Regions from separate parts of the Rhizobium sp. 25PS6 genome, predicted to be linked through region 2. Evidence: predicted binding sites of a transcription regulator. Region 2 holds the regulator's gene; each other region holds the start of a gene.
The links. The regulator LexA, encoded in region 2, represses DNA repair genes until DNA is damaged. The targets are predictions, from matches to a motif close to TGTTCNNNNTGTGTTCNG.
Positions count from the first base shown of each region.

Region 1: the regulator LexA is predicted to act here: its motif matches at 1,871-1,888, upstream of RWK44_RS19725 (DUF5680 domain-containing protein).
Region 3: the regulator LexA is predicted to act here: its motif matches at 2,382-2,399, upstream of recA (recombinase RecA).
Region 4: the regulator LexA is predicted to act here: its motif matches at 1,766-1,783, upstream of RWK44_RS10765 (ATP-dependent helicase).

Region 1 covers NZ_JAWDIV010000013.1:96,560-100,948, reverse strand. The annotation lists gene RWK44_RS19735 (lipoprotein-releasing ABC transporter permease subunit) at 1-647, shown strand, start outside; gene RWK44_RS19730 (ABC transporter ATP-binding protein) at 662-1,345, shown strand; gene RWK44_RS19725 (DUF5680 domain-containing protein) at 1,359-1,823, opposite strand; gene dnaE (DNA polymerase III subunit alpha) at 2,326-4,389, shown strand, end outside.
Region 2 covers NZ_JAWDIV010000003.1:199,432-203,820, forward strand. The annotation lists gene RWK44_RS05660 (ComEC/Rec2 family competence protein) at 1-1,648, shown strand, start outside; gene lexA (transcriptional repressor LexA) at 1,629-2,348, opposite strand; gene RWK44_RS05670 (VOC family protein) at 2,547-3,443, shown strand; gene kdsA (3-deoxy-8-phosphooctulonate synthase) at 3,440-4,285, shown strand.
Region 3 covers NZ_JAWDIV010000004.1:4,259-8,647, forward strand. The annotation lists gene alaS (alanine--tRNA ligase) at 1-1,024, opposite strand, end outside; gene recA (recombinase RecA) at 1,179-2,267, opposite strand; gene RWK44_RS06690 (carbohydrate kinase family protein) at 2,497-3,441, shown strand; gene RWK44_RS06695 (pseudouridine-5'-phosphate glycosidase) at 3,529-4,389, shown strand, end outside.
Region 4 covers NZ_JAWDIV010000006.1:108,710-113,098, forward strand. The annotation lists gene RWK44_RS10765 (ATP-dependent helicase) at 1-1,718, opposite strand, end outside; gene RWK44_RS10770 (hypothetical protein) at 1,826-2,107, opposite strand; gene RWK44_RS10775 (BON domain-containing protein) at 2,286-2,546, shown strand; gene RWK44_RS10780 (hypothetical protein) at 2,638-2,901, shown strand; gene RWK44_RS10785 (DUF982 domain-containing protein) at 3,139-3,381, opposite strand; partial or broken gene RWK44_RS10790 (response regulator) at 3,751-4,389, shown strand, end outside.

The DNA of each region.
Region 1 (4,389 bases), on a different contig from region 2:
ACTCCTCGATCATCTTCATGCCGCTCGAGGAAGCGCAGCTCTATTTCAATGCCGAGGGACTGGTGCAGTCGATCGAGCTCTTCGTCGACAATCCCGACGATATCGACGATCTGAGGCCCAAGGTGGAGGAAGCGGCCGGTCGCCAGATCGCCATCACCGACTGGCGCCAACGCAATCAGACCTTCTTCTCGGCGCTGCAGGTCGAGCGCAACGTCATGTTCATGATCCTGACCCTGATCGTGCTCGTCGCCGCGCTGAACATCATCTCCGGCCTCATCATGCTGGTGAAGGACAAGGGCAGCGATATCGCCATCCTGCGCACCATGGGCGCCAGCGCCGGCGCGATCATGCGCATCTTCTTCATGACCGGGGCGGCGATCGGCATCGTCGGCACTATTGCCGGTGTGCTGCTCGGCGTTCTCGTCTGCGTCAACATCGAATCCGTCCGCCAGTTCTTCTCCTGGATTTCAGGCACCGTACTCTTCAATCCGCAGGTCTATTTCCTGAGCCAGCTGCCGGCCGAGATGGATCTGAGCGAAACGATCTCGATCGTCGTCATGGCGCTGACGCTCTCCTTCATCGCGACCATCTTCCCGGCCTGGCGTGCCTCCAGGCTCGATCCGGTGCAGGCCCTGCGCTACGAATAAGGAATGCCGCCTTCATGAAACGCAACGTCGTTCTCCAGCTTACCGGCGTCGAGCGCCATTACGGGCAGGGCGGTACGCTGCTCTCAATCCTGAAGGGCGTAGATTTTTCGATATCGAAGGGGGAGATTGTCGCTCTCGTCGCCCCTTCCGGCACCGGCAAGTCGACACTGCTGCATGTCGCCGGTCTGCTGGAGCATCCGGACGGTGGTGAGGTCAACATCAACGGCCATGCCTGTGATGGCCTGAGCGACGAGAAACGCACCGCCATCCGCCGCAGCGAAATCGGCTTCGTCTATCAGTTCCACCATCTGCTGCCGGAATTCTCTGCGCTCGAAAATATCATGATGCCGCAACTGATCGCCGGGCTTTCCTGGAAGGAAGCCGGAGAGCGGGCCGGCCAGCTGCTCGATTATATGCGCATCGGCCATCGTGGCTCGCATCGCCCGGGCGAGCTTTCCGGCGGCGAGCAGCAGCGCGTTGCAATTGCCCGCGCCGTCGCCAATGCGCCGACCCTGCTTCTTGCCGACGAGCCGACCGGCAATCTCGACCCCGAAACGGCAAGCTACGTCTTCGACGCGCTGGAAGCGCTGGTGCGCCAGTCCGGCCTTGCTGCCCTCATTGCCACCCACAATCACGAACTCGCCCGCCGCATGGATCGGCGCGTAACGATTTCGGACGGCAAGATCGTCGATTTCTGAGGCCCAGATCAGATCAAGGGATGATCAATCCGCCGCGATAGTCGAGCATATAGGCCTTCTGGCCATCGACCATGATGCATTCGTGGCCGATGAACCGCTCGCAGCCGCCTTCGCTGCTGTCGATATAGCGGCCGAACGGATGGTCGAATTCCATCCCGTCAAGAAACCGGCCCTCGTGATACATCGCCGAAAGTGCAGCCTTGATCACTGCTCCGGCTGCTGTGCCGTCGATGAGTTCAGGCGCAATGACGCAGCCGAAATAATTCATCGCCCAGACCGGCTCGTCGGCAAGCCACACCACTTCCTGTCCGGCGAAATCGGTCCCGCCGAAATAGCTGTCGAGATAGCGCCAGTCGCCGCGTTCGTAACCGATATCGTGGGCACCCGGCCGGCAGGGCAAGCGCGCTACGCCGCCGCCGACATAGGTCGCAGCCTTCGCCTCTACGACGAATTCGTTCAATATCGCAATATCCAACATGCCATTCTCCTCTCAGCTAGATGCTGGCAAATGTGCCGCGGCATGTAAAGAACAAAAAGGGAACATATGCCAGAAATAAAGAGTCGCCCTGAAGAGGTCTGCCGCCTGAGCACCATGCCCGATCTGCGGCGGATCGGGAAAGGGCAAGGCTGCTGCCGATCACATCGAGCGCCGGCCCCTAGCCAATTCGTCACCTATTTCCTGGGATTTTCAAACACAAGAAAGAAGGAAAAGATTCCTGTTGACAACAGAACATACATGGAACAAATTGAAAACATAACGAGTAAAGGAGAGCCCGATGACTGACATGATCCGTGATATCGCAGCATTCACCTCCATCGCAATGTTCGTTGCCAGCTTCTCGCTCATCGTCATGGCGCTCTAAAGTTTTCAGGGGACCGTATGGCAATCATGCGGTCCGGACGCGGGACTTCTTCTGGACATCATCGCCCTCTATGCCGACAATGCGTCCGATTCATTCGGGTGATTGGGAAGGCATGTCATGGCGGATACGGCAAAGGGTTCAACGGGCGAGGCGACCGGCGGCACGCCGAGTTTCATCCACCTGAGGGTCCATTCCGCCTATTCGCTTCTCGAGGGCGCACTGCCGCTGAAGAAGATCCTCTACAAGGCGACCGGCGACAGCCAGCCGGCGATTGCGATTACCGACACCAACAATCTGTTCGTCGCCCTCGAATTCTCCCAGAAGGCGATGGAAGACGGCCTGCAGCCGATCATCGGCTGCCAGGTCTCGATCGATATGGGAGACGGGTTGGAAACGGAAAAGCGCGGCGGTCAGCAGGCTCTGGTCAAGCTGCCGTCGATTGTTCTTCTTGCCGCGACGGATGCCGGTTACGAACGGCTGGTCGATCTCGTCAGCCGGGCCTATCTCGGCGGCGAGAGCAACCAGGCTGTTCATATCAGCGCCTCCTGGCTGGAGGAGGCAGGCACGGAAGGACTGATCGCATTGAGCGGCGCCTTGACCGGGCCGGTTGACGTGGCGATCAAGGAAGGCCATCCCGCTCAGGCGGAAGCCCGGCTGCTCACGCTGAAGCGCCTCTTCGGCGACAGGCTCTATGTCGAACTGCAGCGGCACGGCACCTACGACAAGCGGCACGAGCAGAAGATCATCGGGCTCGCCTATGCCCACGACCTGCCGCTGGTTGCGACCAACGAGGCTTTCTTTCCGACTCGCGACGATTACGACGCTCATGATGCGCTGATGGCGGTCGCGCACAACGCCATCGTCTCCGATGACAGCCGCTTTCGCCTGACGCCGGATCACTATCTGAAGAGCCGGGCCGAGATGGTCAAGCTCTTCGCCGACCTGCCGGAAGCGCTGGAAAATACGATCGAGATCGCCAGGCGCTGCTCCTTCGTGCTGAAGACGCGAAAACCGATCCTGCCGCGCTTCACGGGTGCGACCGACGATGCCGAGGAGGCCGAACGCGCCGAGGCGGGCGAGCTGCGCCGCCAGGCGGTCGAAGGGCTGGATATGCGGCTTTCGACGCTCGGCATGTCGCCGGGCTATGAGGAAAAGGATTATCGCGAGCGACTGGATTTCGAGCTCAGCGTCATCGAGCGCATGCGTTTCCCCGGCTACTTCCTGATCGTTGCCGACTTCATCAAATGGGCCAAGCAGCATGACATTCCGGTCGGTCCCGGCCGTGGTTCGGGTGCCGGTTCGCTGGTCGCCTATGCCTTGACGATCACCGACGTCGATCCCTTGCGTTTTTCGCTGCTCTTCGAGCGCTTCCTCAATCCGGAACGCGTCTCGATGCCGGACTTCGACATCGACTTCTGCCAGGATCGCCGCGAAGAGGTAATCCGTTACGTCCAGGCCAAATATGGCCGCGAGCAGGTGGCGCAGATCATCACCTTCGGTTCGCTGCAGGCGCGCGCCGCCCTTCGCGACGTCGGCCGCGTGCTTGAGATGCCCTACGGCCAGGTCGACAAGATCTGCAAACTCGTGCCGAACAACCCGGCCAACCCGACGCCGCTGTCCAAAGCGATCGAGGAGGAGCCGAAGCTGCAGGAAGAGGCGGCGAAAGAACCCGTTGTCGCGCGGCTGCTCGACATCGCCCAGAAGATCGAGGGGCTTTACCGCCATGCCTCGACCCATGCCGCCGGCATCGTCATCGGCGACCGGCCGCTTTCCAAACTGGTGCCGATGTATCGCGATCCGCGCTCGGATATGCCGGTTACCCAGTTCAACATGAAATGGGTGGAGCAGGCGGGCCTCGTCAAGTTCGACTTCCTCGGCCTGAAGACGCTGACCGTGCTGAAGGTCGCGGTCGATTTCGTCGCCAAGCTCGGTATCAAGGTCGATCTCGCGGCCATTCCTCTCGACGATAAGAAGACCTACGAGATGCTGTCGCGCGGCGAGACGGTCGGCGTGTTCCAGGTGGAAAGTGCCGGCATGCGCAAGGCGCTGATCGGCATGAAGCCGGACTGCATCGAGGACATCATCGCGCTGGTGGCACTCTATCGTCCGGGTCCGATGGAGAATATCCCGACCTACAATGCCCGCAAGCACGGCGACGAAGAGCTGGAATCGATCCATCCG
Region 2 (4,389 bases):
GGAAGCGCTGCTCGAAGGTCTCTACCGGCTGCGCAGCGGCATCGGCGACCGCATAAGGTCGATCCTGCCCGGCGACACCGGTGCTTTTGCCGCTGCTCTGGTGACGGACGAGCGGCGCGCCATTTCGGATGCGACGACGGAGGCGCTGCGCCAGTCCGGTCTGGCTCATATCATCGCCATCTCCGGTCTCAACATGGCGCTGTCGGCCGGCATCTTCTTCGTCGGCTTCCGGATGCTGCTCAGCCTCTTCCCCGGCATCGCTGAGGCCTACCCGACGAAGAAGATCGCTGCCGCCGGCGCGCTCATCGCCGTCACCGCCTATTTCCTGATCTCCGGCTTTGCGGTCTCTGCCGAACGCGCCTTCATCATGATGGCCATCATGTTGATTGCGGTCTTCTTCGACCGGCCGTCGATCAGCCTGCGCAATGTCGCGCTCTCCGCTCTCGTCATCATTGCCATTTCGCCGTCCGAGGTCTTGGGACCGAGCTTCCAGATGTCCTTTGCCGCGACATTGGCGCTGGTCTCGGGCTATCAGCTGTGGAAGGACCGGCGCGTCCGAGAAAACGCCTTCCTGAAGCTGCCGATCATCAGGCCGTTCGTTACGGTTGCCGGTTTCTTCGGCGGCGTCTTCCTGACCTCGCTGATCGGCGGTTTTTCAACCGCGCTGTTTTCGATCGAGCATTTTCATCGCCTGACCGCCTACGGCCTGCCGGCAAACCTCGCGACAATGCCGATCATCTCCTTCATCATCATGCCGGCAGGTCTGCTGGCGATGCTGCTCATGCCTTTCGGTCTGGATGTTTGGGCTTGGAAGATCGTCGGATTCGGCCTCGATTTGGTGATCGCGGTTGCAAAGACGGTGTCCGGCTGGGGTGGCAATATCGACGTGGGCCGCTTGCCCGCCTGGTATTTCGCCGTCGCCGTGGCAGGCTTTCTGCTGCTGACGCTGCTCCGCACCCGGTTGCGCCATGTCGGCACATCGATTATCGCGGTCGCAACGCTCATCCTGCTGCTTCTGCCGGGTCCCCGTCCGCCGGATCTGGTGATTTCGGAGGATGGCAGTCTCGTCGCGGTCGTCGCGGCGGCGGCAATGGCTTCCAACCGTGAAAGACCGCCGGACTTCATCTTCGACCAGTGGCAGAGAGCGCTGGTCCTGCCGGGGCATAATCCGCCGAAGATGCTGGATGGTCCTGCTATCCCGCCTGAGGGAGAAGACCGCCGCGTCAGGCTTTCCCGCGATCAGCAGAACGAAGCAAGGACCGCGATGCGGACGGCCGCAGCGGCCGGTGACGCAAACCGCTTTTCCTGCGTCAAGAAGGCCTGGTGCACATCAAGGCTTGGCAATGGTCAGGTGGTAACCGTCATCGACAATGCCGCCTATCTCGGCCCGGCATGCGACGCGGCCGATATCGTCGTGACGTCCGTGCGCCTTCGCTTCAACAACTGCCGCTCAGGTGCAACGCTCTTCACCGGCGAGACGCTGCGCAGGACCGGATCCGTCGAGTTGCGCTTCACGGACGCCGGCCCGGAGGTGGCAACCGCCTTCGATTCATTGTCGCGGCCATGGATGCGCCATCGCGCCTATGACTGGCGCAGCAACAGTTTTACCGAATCCGGCCTGGCCAATGTCAGTGATAGCGGCGAATGAGACCGACGAGCTTGCCCTGAACCTTGACGCGGTCCGGCCCGAAAATCCGGGTCTCGTAAGCCGGGTTGGCAGCTTCCAGCGCGATCGAGGCGCCCTTGCGGCGGAAGCGCTTGAGTGTCGCTTCTTCGTCGTCGACCAGAGCAACGACGATGTCGCCGGGACTTGCGGTGCTGCCGTTGCGGATGATCACGGTGTCGCCATCGAAGATGCCGGCGTCGATCATCGAATCGCCCTTGACCTCCAGCGCATAATGTTCACCGGAACCGAGCATGTCGGCCGGAACGACGATGTCATGGGTGTTGTTCTGGATCGCCGAGATCGGCACACCGGCAGCGATTCGGCCCATGACCGGCACCGAGACCGAGTTGCCGTTGTCGGCGACGGGTTTTGCGGGAGCAGGAGTGGCGACCGGCTGCAGTTTGCCAAGGCTACCCTCGATGACGCTCGGCGAAAAGCCGCGCCGGGGCTGAATGCTGGGGCTGTAGGCCTCCGGAAGCTTGATGACCTCGATCGCGCGGGCGCGGTTCGGTAGGCGGCGAATGAAGCCTCGCTCCTCAAGCGCAGTAATCAAGCGATGAATCCCGGACTTGGAGGCGAGGTCCAGGGCATCCTTCATTTCGTCGAAAGATGGCGGAACGCCGGATTCCTTCATGCGCTCATGAATGAAAAGGAGAAGCTCCTGTTGTTTGCGCGTGAGCATCGACGTTGTGACCTCGTGATTGAAACAAATCCAGAACAGACACTATATGTTCCATATGTGTTCCGCAAGTAGCTAAATTTCCGTAAAACTTGGCGCCAACTCGTTGAGATTTTTATTTTCATTCGCCGGATTGGCACAGAAGTCTTGCATTGAGGGACGCGCCATCGCACATCTCTTGCCGTTTCCAGGAGGGATATCATGAACGCGCATTCCGCCAAACCGCACCCGCTGGATCATGTCGTGCTGCCGGTCGTCAACATCGATCTGGCGCGCGAGAGGCTCGGCAAGCTCGGCTTCACCGTTGCCGCCGATGCGTGCCATCCCTTCGGAACGGAGAATGCCTGCGTCTTTTTTGCCGACAAGACCTATCTGGAGCCGCTCGGGATTGCGAACGTCGAGGAGAGCAACGCATCTGCGCGCCAAGGTAATGTCTTCACTGCCCGCAACCAGGCCTTCCGTTTCCGCTGTGGCGAGGAGGGGCTCTCGGGGCTGGCTTTCGGCAGCAAGGATGCCGGCATCGATCATCAGGATTTCGTCGGCAGCGGATCGAGCGCTGGCGAGATGCTGCAGTTCACCCGGCCGATGACGATGCCGGACGGTTCCGAGACGATTGCCGGCTTTAAGCTGGCTTTCGCCGGCGACCTGCGCGCGCCTGATCTCCTGTTTTTCACCGTCGAGCGCGTCAATCCGCTACCGGCCGACCGCGCGGCGCTGGAGACGCATGCCAATGGCGTCACCGGCATAGTTGAGATCGCGCTTTGCACGCCAGAGCCGGCCGCCTTCGCTGCTTTCGTCAGCCTTGCCGTGGCGCAATCGGCAGTCGAGAAAACCGGTTTCGGCGTCGATATTGCGGCATCGAATGCGAAAATCAGCCTGATGACGCCGGAAGGGCTGGAGGCATATTTCGACGTCGCCGTCTCATCCGCAGATCGCGGCCTGCGCGGCCGGGCAATCCTCTTTGCTGTCGCCGATCTTGCCGTGACAGAAGCGCATTTGGCTGCTAACGGGGTGACATACACGCGCAAGAACAATCGCATTCTGGTGAAGCCCGCGCCCGGGCAGGGCACGCTCTTCGCCTTCGAGGAAACACGATGAGCACTGATACGAATTCCGAAGTCAGGATCGGCGAAGGCCAAGGCCAGGTCACCTTTTCCAATACCGGCCGTCTATCGCTGATTGCCGGTCCCTGCCAGATGGAGAGCCGCGACCACGCCTTCATGGTTGCCGGCACGCTGAAAGAGCTTTGCGGAAAGCTAGGCATCGGCCTCGTCTACAAGAGCTCCTTCGACAAGGCGAACCGCACCTCGCTCTCGGCCGAACGCGGTATCGGGATCGAAAAGGGCATGGAAGTCTTTGCCGACCTCAAGAAGGAATTCGGCTTTCCCGTCCTGACCGACGTTCATACTGCCGAGCAATGCGCGGAGGTGGCAAGGGTGGTCGATGTCCTTCAGATCCCGGCCTTCCTCTGCCGCCAGACCGACCTTCTCATCGCCGCCGCCAAGACCGGCCGCGTCGTCAATGTCAAGAAAGGCCAGTTCCTCGCCCCCTGGGATATGAAGAACGTTCTGAAGAAGCTCAATGCCAGCGGCAATCCGAACGTGCTGCTGTGCGAGCGCGGCGCCTCATTCGGTTACAATACGCTGGTCTCCGACATGCGTTCGCTACCGATCATGGCGGCGATGGGTGCACCCGTTATCTTCGATGCGACCCATTCCGTGGCGCAGCCGGGCGGGCAGGGCGAATCCTCCGGCGGTCAGCGGGAATTCGTGGAAACGCTGGCGCGCGCCGCAGTGGCTGCCGGTATTGCCGGTGTCTTCGTCGAAACCCATCAGGACCCCGATAACGCACCTTCCGACGGCCCGAACATGGTCTATCTCAAGGACATGCCGCGGCTGCTTGAAAAGCTGCTCGCCTTCGATGCGGTCGCCAAGGCTTGACGTTCAACAGCCTGACATGATCGTGCTATAGGCATGTCGCGCAAAAGTGTGCAGCGGTTTTGCGACAACGACATGCGGAAAGCCAAAGACCTAAAGCGTGGCAA
Region 3 (4,389 bases), on a different contig from region 2:
CGCGCACCAGTTCCGGATAGGCGCGGCCCATCTGCTGCACCAGCGTCGGCAGCAGCTTGTAGACCAGCGGTTCCTTGGCGCCGAGCAGCTGTGCATGGCGCATGGCGCGGCGCATGATTCGGCGCAGCACATAACCGCGACCCTCATTCGACGGAAGTACGCCGTCGGCGATCAGGAAGGCCGAGGAGCGCAAATGATCGGCGATGACGCGGTGGCTGGCGCTGCCTTCCGCCTTGACGCCCATCGTGTCCTCGATGGTGCCGATCAGCGTGCGGAAGAGATCGGTGTCGAACACGCTCTGAACGCCCTGCAGAATGCAGGCCATGCGCTCCAGCCCCATACCGGTATCGATCGACGGGCGGGGCAGCGGGTTGCGAACGCCAGGCTCGGTCTGTTCGAACTGCATGAAGACGAGATTCCAGAATTCCAGGAACCGGTCGCCATCTTCCTCCGGCGAGCCCGGAGGGCCGCCCCAAACATTCTCACCCTGGTCGATGAAGATTTCCGAGCACGGGCCGCAGGGGCCGGTATCGCCCATCTGCCAGAAATTGTCAGAGGTCGGGATGCGGATGATCTTGTCGTCGGAAAAGCCGGCGATCTTCTTCCAGAGCGTCGCAGCTTCCTCGTCCTCGGAATAGACAGTCACCAGCAGGCGGTTCTTCGGAAGGTCGAAGCCCTCGGTGACGAGCTTCCAGGCAAGCTCGATCGCATTCTCCTTGAAATAGTTGCCGAAGGAGAAGTTGCCGAGCATCTCGAAGAAGGTCAGGTGGCGTGCAGTATAACCGACATTGTCCAGGTCATTGTGCTTGCCGCCGGCTCGCACGCATTTCTGCGAAGACGTCGCCGTCGAATAGGGACGCTTTTCGAGGCCGGTGAAGACGTTCTTGAACTGCACCATGCCGGCATTGGTGAACATCAGCGTCGGGTCGTTGCGCGGCACGAGCGGGCTCGACGGAACGATCTCATGGCCGTTCTTCTTGAAATAGTCGAGGAAGGTCGACCGGATATCGTTCACACCGCTCATGCTATGCCCTTCAATGCTGCCGGAGGCAGGTAAATTTAAATTCATCGGCTTTTAACGTTCACCCCCGCCACTGTCCAGCAGACAAACAAAACCGACCGCATTCTGATCAAGGAATGCGGCCGGCTTTGATGTTCAAAAGAACCGAGCGTGAAAATCACATTTCCGCGGCGGAGTCGCCATCATCGGGATCCGGTCCGCCATTCTGCAGGAAGCGGTCGGCGATCAGGCCGGCATTCTGGCGCAGCGACAGTTCGATCTCGCGGGCGAGATCCGGATTGTCGCGCAGGAAGGTCTTGGCGTTTTCACGGCCCTGGCCGAGACGCTGGCTGTTATAGGAGAACCATGCGCCCGACTTCTCGACGATGCCGGCCTTGACGCCGAGATCGACCAGTTCGCCGGTCTTGGAAACACCCTCGCCATACATGATGTCGAACTCGACCTGCTTGAAGGGCGGCGCCATCTTGTTCTTGACGACCTTGACGCGGGTCTGGTTGCCGATCACCTCTTCGCGCTCCTTGACCGCGCCGATGCGGCGAATGTCGAGGCGCACGGAGGCGTAGAATTTCAGCGCATTGCCGCCCGTCGTCGTTTCCGGCGAGCCGAACATGACGCCGATCTTCATGCGGATCTGGTTGATGAAGATCACCATGGTGTTCGACTTCGAGATCGAAGCGGTAAGCTTGCGCAGCGCTTGGCTCATCAGTCGCGCCTGCAGGCCGGGAAGGCTGTCGCCCATCTCGCCTTCGATTTCGGCACGCGGCGTCAGGGCAGCGACCGAGTCGACAACGAGAACGTCGACGGCGCCGGAGCGCACCAGCGTATCGGTGATTTCGAGCGCCTGCTCGCCGGTATCGGGCTGCGAGATCAGAAGGTTCTGCAAGTCGACGCCAAGCTTGCGGGCATAGACGGGATCGAGCGCATGTTCGGCATCGACGAAGGCGCAGATGCCACCCTTCTTCTGCGCTTCGGCAATCGTCTGCAGTGCAAGCGTCGTCTTACCGGAGCTTTCCGGCCCGTAGATCTCGATGATTCGGCCCCTCGGCAGGCCACCGACGCCGAGTGCAATATCGAGACCAAGCGAGCCGGTCGAGATCGTCTCGATCTCGACAACATTCTCGTTGGAGCCGAGTTTCATGATCGAGCCCTTGCCGAACGACCGCTCTATCTGTGAGAGTGCCGCTTCAAGCGCCTTGCTTTTGTCCACCGATTTGTCCTCTACCAGCCGCAATGAATTCTGAGACATCCGATCCACCTTTAGGTTATTGAAGCCGCTCTAGCAATGTCGAGTTTGTACTCCATTTGTTCCATTCTCGCAATAGGCGATCAAACAGTTGAAAGAAAAAGGTAAAACGACACGTGTTCTGCATTTGTTTTATCGATAAAAAGCAACGGCTTAGGCCAGAAATGCCGACTCGGCCGCGTCAGCGCGCGCTGTATCGATTCGTCCTTCGGGCATCGGGAGAGCGGATCGGATGAAGAAAAAGATTCTTGTTCTCGGCGGCGCCCATATCGACCGGCGCGGCCGCATCTCCGGCGAGACGGCGCTTGGCGCCAGCAATCCCGGCACATGGTTCGAGGAGCCGGGCGGCGGCGGCTTCAATGCAGCGCGCAACCTGGCAAGGCTCGGTTTTCAGGTGACGATGATCTCGCCGCGCGGTGGCGATCCGATGGGCGAGACGGTCGGAGAAGCTGCCGATTTCGCCGGCATCGACGACCGGCCCTTCGTCTTCCTCGACCGCAAGACGCCGAGCTACACGGCGATCATCGAGAAGGACGGCAATCTGGTGATCGCCCTTGCCGACATGGATCTTTACCGCTTCTTCGTGCCGCGACGTCTCTCCATCCGCTGGGTGCGGGAGGCCTTCGCCGCGCATGATTTCATCCTCTTCGACGCCAACCTGCCGGAAGAGACGATCGCGGCGATCGTCGCAAAGGCGCATTCCCTCGCCAAGCCCGTTGCGGCAATCGCCATCTCGCCGGCGAAGGTCGTCAGGCTGAAACCCTGCATTGGGGATATCGACTACCTGTTCCTGAACGAGGCTGAAGCCGCCGCCCTTGCCGGCGAGCGGCCGGAAGAGGCTGCAGGCTGGCCACCTTTGCTGAACGAGATCGGCATCAGGAACGCCGTCGTCACCCGCGGCCGGCGTGAGCTCGTTGCGCTTTGCGACGGCCGCGCCGTGACGCTGCAGCCGCCGATTGCCGACACCGTCGCCGATGTTACGGGTGCCGGCGATTCACTTGCGGCCGGCACGCTCGCCGCATTGATGTCAGGCCTGCCGCTCGAAGAAGCCGTTCGTCACGGCACCGCAGCCGCCACGCTGACCGTCCAGTCGCGGCATGCCGTCAACGAAAATCTGACGCCGGATCTGCTGAATGAAGCACTTGCCCTTGTTCCCAAGGTCAGAATTCTGCATTGAAGCGGCTAATTAAATAGTTTGAGCATGATGTCGTCCGAAAACCGCTCGCACTTCGGCATCATGCTCTGTCGATCACAGGACAAGACCATGACCAAGCCCATCTCCCCTCTTCTGCCGATCGCCTATTCGAAGGAAGTCGCCAGCGCCAAGCAGCGCGGCGCGCCGCTGGTGGCACTGGAATCGACGATCATCACCCACGGCATGCCCTATCCCGGCAATATCGAGATGGCCCGCAGCGTCGAGGCGATCATTCGCGAACAGGGTGCGGTGCCGGCCACGATCGCCGTCATTCACGGCACGCTGCATATCGGCCTTGAAGCTGCGGAACTGGAGCAGTTGGCCAAGGCCACTGAAGTCATGAAGGTGTCGCGCGCCGATCTCGCCTTCGCCATCGCCGAGCGCCGCACCGGCGCCACCACGGTTGCGGCGACGATGATCGCGGCGGCGCGCGCCGGCATCCGTGTCTTTGCCACAGGCGGCATCGGCGGCGTGCATCGTGGCGCCGAAGAAAGCTTCGATATATCAGCCGATCTCGAAGAACTGGCGCGCACCGGCGTCATCGTCGTCTGCGCCGGCGCCAAGGCAATCCTCGACATTCCAAAGACGCTGGAAGTGCTGGAAACCCGCGGCGTGCCTGTCGTCACCTATGAGAGCGAGGAATTCCCCGCCTTCTGGTCGCGCTCCTCGGGCATCCGCAGCCCGCTGTCGCTGAACAGCCCGGCGGCAATCGCCAATTTCCAGACGGTGCGCGAACAGCTCGGCGTCGACGGCGGCATGCTCGTCGCCAACCCCGTGCCCGAGGCCGACGAGATCGCGCGCGAAGAGATGGAAATCTATATCGAGCGAGCGCTCGACAGCGCCGAACGCGACGAAGTCACCGGCAAGGCGGTCACACCCTATCTTCTGTCGACCATTTTCGACCTGACCGACGGCCAGAGCCTGAAGACC
Region 4 (4,389 bases), on a different contig from region 2:
GTCCATTCCTGGCCCTTGGCGGAATGGATCGTCGACAGGATGAGATAGTCTTCATCGAGAAGCGGCACGCCCGCCTGGTCGCTGGTCGCGTCCGGCGGATCGAGGGTGAGCTCGGTCAGAAAGCGCTCGCGCGAGGCATAACCGCTAGCGATCTGCTCGAGCTGCAGCAGGTCTGCCTGCCGCGTCGCTGCGTCCTCGTGCAGCCGTTCCAGATGCGGCGCATACCATTGCCGTGCCAGGCCGATCTCTGCCGGCCAGCCGGCCTTGCCGGTCTTCAGCTCCTGCAGCATCGAAACGAACATTGTCCAGTCCTCGCCGGAGCGCGGCGGTGCCGGCATGGCAGCGAGAGCAGAAATCGGGCTTGCATCCTCGGCCATCAGATCGAGCGTCTTCTGCGCGGTCGACGGCCCGACGCCCGGCAGGATCTGCATCAGCCGGAAGCCCGCCACCCGGTCGCGCGGGTTCTGCGCGAAGCGAAGGGCGGCCAGTATGTCCTTCACATGCGCGCTGTCGAGAAACTTCAGCCCGCCGAACTTGACGAAGGGAATGTTGCGCCGGGTCAGCTCGACCTCCAGCGAACCGCTGTGATGCGAGGCGCGGAAGAGCACGGCCTGCTGCTTGAGCGTGAGGCCTTCCTCGCGATTGTCGAGAACCATGTCGGTGATATACCGCGCCTGCTCGGCCTCGTCGCGCACCGTGACGAGGCGCGGCCGCTCGGACGATTGCCGCTCGGTCCAGAGGTTCTTGGTGAAGCGCTCCGAGGCGAGATCGATGACGGCGTTGGCGGCCGCGAGGATCGGCTGCGTCGAGCGGTAGTTGCGGTCGAGCGTGACGATATTGGCGGCCGGGCTGAAGGCGGCGGGAAAATCGAGGATGTTGCGCACCGTCGCGGCACGGAAGGAATAGATCGACTGCGCATCGTCGCCGACGACCGTCAGCCCCTGGCCTTGAGGCTTCAGCGCCAGCAGGATCGAGGCCTGCAGCCGGTTGGTGTCCTGATATTCGTCGACCAGCACATGGTCGAAGCGGCTGCCGATATCCTCGGCAATCATCGCTTCGCCGACCATCTGCGCCCAGTAGAGCAGCAGATCGTCGTAATCGAGCACGTTCTGGCTCTGCTTGGCCTCGACATAACAGGCGAAAAGTTCGCGCAGCTGTTTCTCCCACGTCGCGCACCAGGGAAAGACGTCGCGCAGCACGAGGTCCAGCGCGGTTTCCGAATTCACCGCCCTGGAATAGATGGCAAGGCAGGTGCCCTTTGTGGGAAAGCGGCTTTCCGTCTTCGAGAAGCCGAGGTCGTGCCGGATCAGGTTCATCAGATCGGCACTGTCTTCGCGGTCGTGAATGGTGAAATCGGGGTCGAGGCCGATCTGCTGGGCATAATCGCGCAGCAGCCGCGCGCCGATGCCGTGGAAGGTGCCGGACCAGGAAAGCGCGTCCGCCATGACGCCGGCATTCGAACCAAGCACATCGCGGCAGATGCGCTCGACGCGCCGCGCCATCTCGGCGGCTGCCCGGCGCGAGAAGGTCATCAAAAGGATGCGGCGGGGATCGGCGCCTTTGACGATGAGATGGGCGACGCGATGCGCCAAAGTATTCGTCTTGCCGGAGCCGGCGCCGGCAATGACCAGCAGCGGCCCGGCAATATGGCTGCCGTCGATGAGCGTGCCATGCTCGACGGCCATGCGCTGCTGCGGATTGAGCTTTTCGAGATACATCCAGCCGTCCGGTCGGGCTCCCGCAGAATCACTGGGGAAGGATTAGATGTTCCTTGAATGTTCGCGATTGCCGTCCCTGTCAAGCGATCTGGTGCGCTGGCAATATCTCAGTCGGGGAAATCCGGACCGATCTCGCGCCGCACCAGCTTCAAGCTGCGGTCCGGCTGAAGAATAGAGGTTTCCTTCACGCGCTGGCCCGTCCCGTTGTAGAACTGGTTGTAGACGGCGCTGCCGACCGGCGATTTGGTGAGCTTCGTTCGCGGCTGGCCGCCATAGGTAATGCTGCCGGGAATGGGTTCCAGCGCCGGCGTATCGGCCGAGGAGCAGCCGGCAAGCAATGCCCCGGCAAACAAGGCCCCGGCAAACAAGGCGGGCAGAAGCACTTTCATCGTCGTCATCCCTCTTTCGACTGCCGCCAGATATGGAAAGCGCGGCGTCTTTCGCCAAGGGTAGGCCATGCCACCGCGCAGGTATCGCTGTCGAGCAGGCTCTTCTTTTCCGGGGGGCGCAACGAAATGCGTCGCTGTCGCGTTAACAGACATCAACCAACATCAGGAAACGTTCACGGTGCTCGGCTTTCCAGCATTCACGAGGCATGACGAGCCCGGCCGGCAGGGCCACAGCGATGCGGCGACGCGGGCCTCGGTGGAAGGCGCCCTTCATGCGTCTGGCGATATCGAAGCCGGCGAAATCACCGTCAGCATATCGGGCTCCTATGTCATCCTGGAAGGTTTCGTGCGCCGGCGGGGCGATGTCGAGCGGGCGATCGAGATCGCCGAGGGCGTCGTCGGCCGGGGCTATGTGCGTGCTCGCTTGCTGCGACGCTAGCCGGCTCGCGCTCATCTCTTTGCGATGCATGAAGGGAACCAAAATGCTCTTTCGCGTGTTGAAAGGCCGGACCTAAACGCTGGAGACTCTCATGCAGTTGCTTCCTCGCCTCTGGGCAACGACCTTGATAGTGGGTTGCGGTATCGTTGCCGGCTCCGCCCATGCCTCGCTGGAAACCGGCACGAATTATTCCGCTTTGCCGAAGGACCAGATCGCCCTCAGCGAATATACCGGGACCGTCGCCTGCGAGCCGATAGAACCGCACTATCTCCCGTCCTTCATCCGCGCGGCGGACGGCACGATCATCGGCGTCGGTTATGTCGAGATCGAGAATGAGAGCGGCGCGGATTGCTGAAAAAAGGCGGTCCTGCTCGGACGAGGCTCGCCTGCGTTTCCGCAGAGGTGACGAGCCTCTAACCATCATCATGATGGCTGGTCATCTTCTAGTGATGCACCTGTATCAGGCGCAACGCCCTCTGCACCAAAACCCGGCACGCACTTGTTGCAGGGTTAAACCGAAATTAAAGGATTATCCCGTTCCGGCACGCTTCCGCGCCCAGAAGGCGATAATCGGTCGAAATTCTTCGAACTGCTAATGCAGCTTCAGCTTCGCCTCTTCGGCGGCGGCCAGAAACTCGGCTCTTGCCTCTTCCACGCTCTTGCGCCCATCGAGCGCTGCCCGGCAGGCGCTGCGGGCCTTGATATAACGAAGCCCGCGCATACTCGGCCAGAGATCCGCCAGGCACTTCAGCGCATCGAACGGACCATTGACCGTTCGCGCATCCGCACCTTCGAAACCAACCTTGACCGGGCTGTTCCATCTTTCAGTTGCCATTGACGCTCCTCCACGATTGTCGACAGAAACGAAGCGTAGCATCTCCCAGTTCCTCCGGGGAGACTTTGCGATAGTTAATACTTTAGCGTGATTTTCACCAGCAGCAATGGGCGGATCGTCGCCGAGGGCGCGGCGAGCAGTTTCGCCTCGACTGTGACGCGATACGATGGACGGCTTTGATGAGAAACACCCGATGATGACGTGTTTCGGAAGAGGTAGAGACCGATGGCGATGCGTTGTTGCGGATCGCTTGAGAGCACGGGCTCGAAAGTATACTCGCCATAAGTTTGAATGAGGGCAATAGCCTTCTTGTCAATGCACCCGACGGGACCCATAAGTTGTATTGACAACACGTCGAGGGGCCGGGAAATGACCGCACGCATATTGGTGGTTGACGATATACCGGCAAATTTGAAGCTGCTCGAAGCGCGATTTCTCGCCGAATATTTCGAAGTGCTGACTGCCGCCAGCGGCTATGAGGCGCTAGCGATCTGCGAGCGAAATCAGGTCGATCTCATTCTGCTCGATATCATGATGCCCGGGCTCGATGGCTTCGAGGTGTGCGAACGGTTGAAGGCCAACCAAAAGACGGCACACATTCCGGTCATCATGGTGACTGCTCTCGATCAGTCCGCAGACCGCGTCCGTGGCCTGAAAGCCGGTGCGGATGACTTTCTGACAAAGCCGGTCAACGATCTCCAACTGATCTCCCGCGTGAAAAGCCTGCTGCGGTTAGCCGGAAGTCAAACCAGATCTCAAGTTGTGCGTAACGCAACGAGTTCAGCGAACGTTCTTGTGGTGGATGCACGGGCCAACTCGCAGGAACGCATCATTGAGACACTAAAGCCCATAGCCGATGTGACGGCGATTTCCGATCCGCAGGCGGCACTTTTCGAAGCGGCCGAGAACCTGTTCGATTTGGTTGTAGTCAATGCCAATTTCAACGACTACGATCCACTCCGCCTCTGCTCGCAGTTCCGTTCGCTGGAGCGCACACGCTTCCTACCG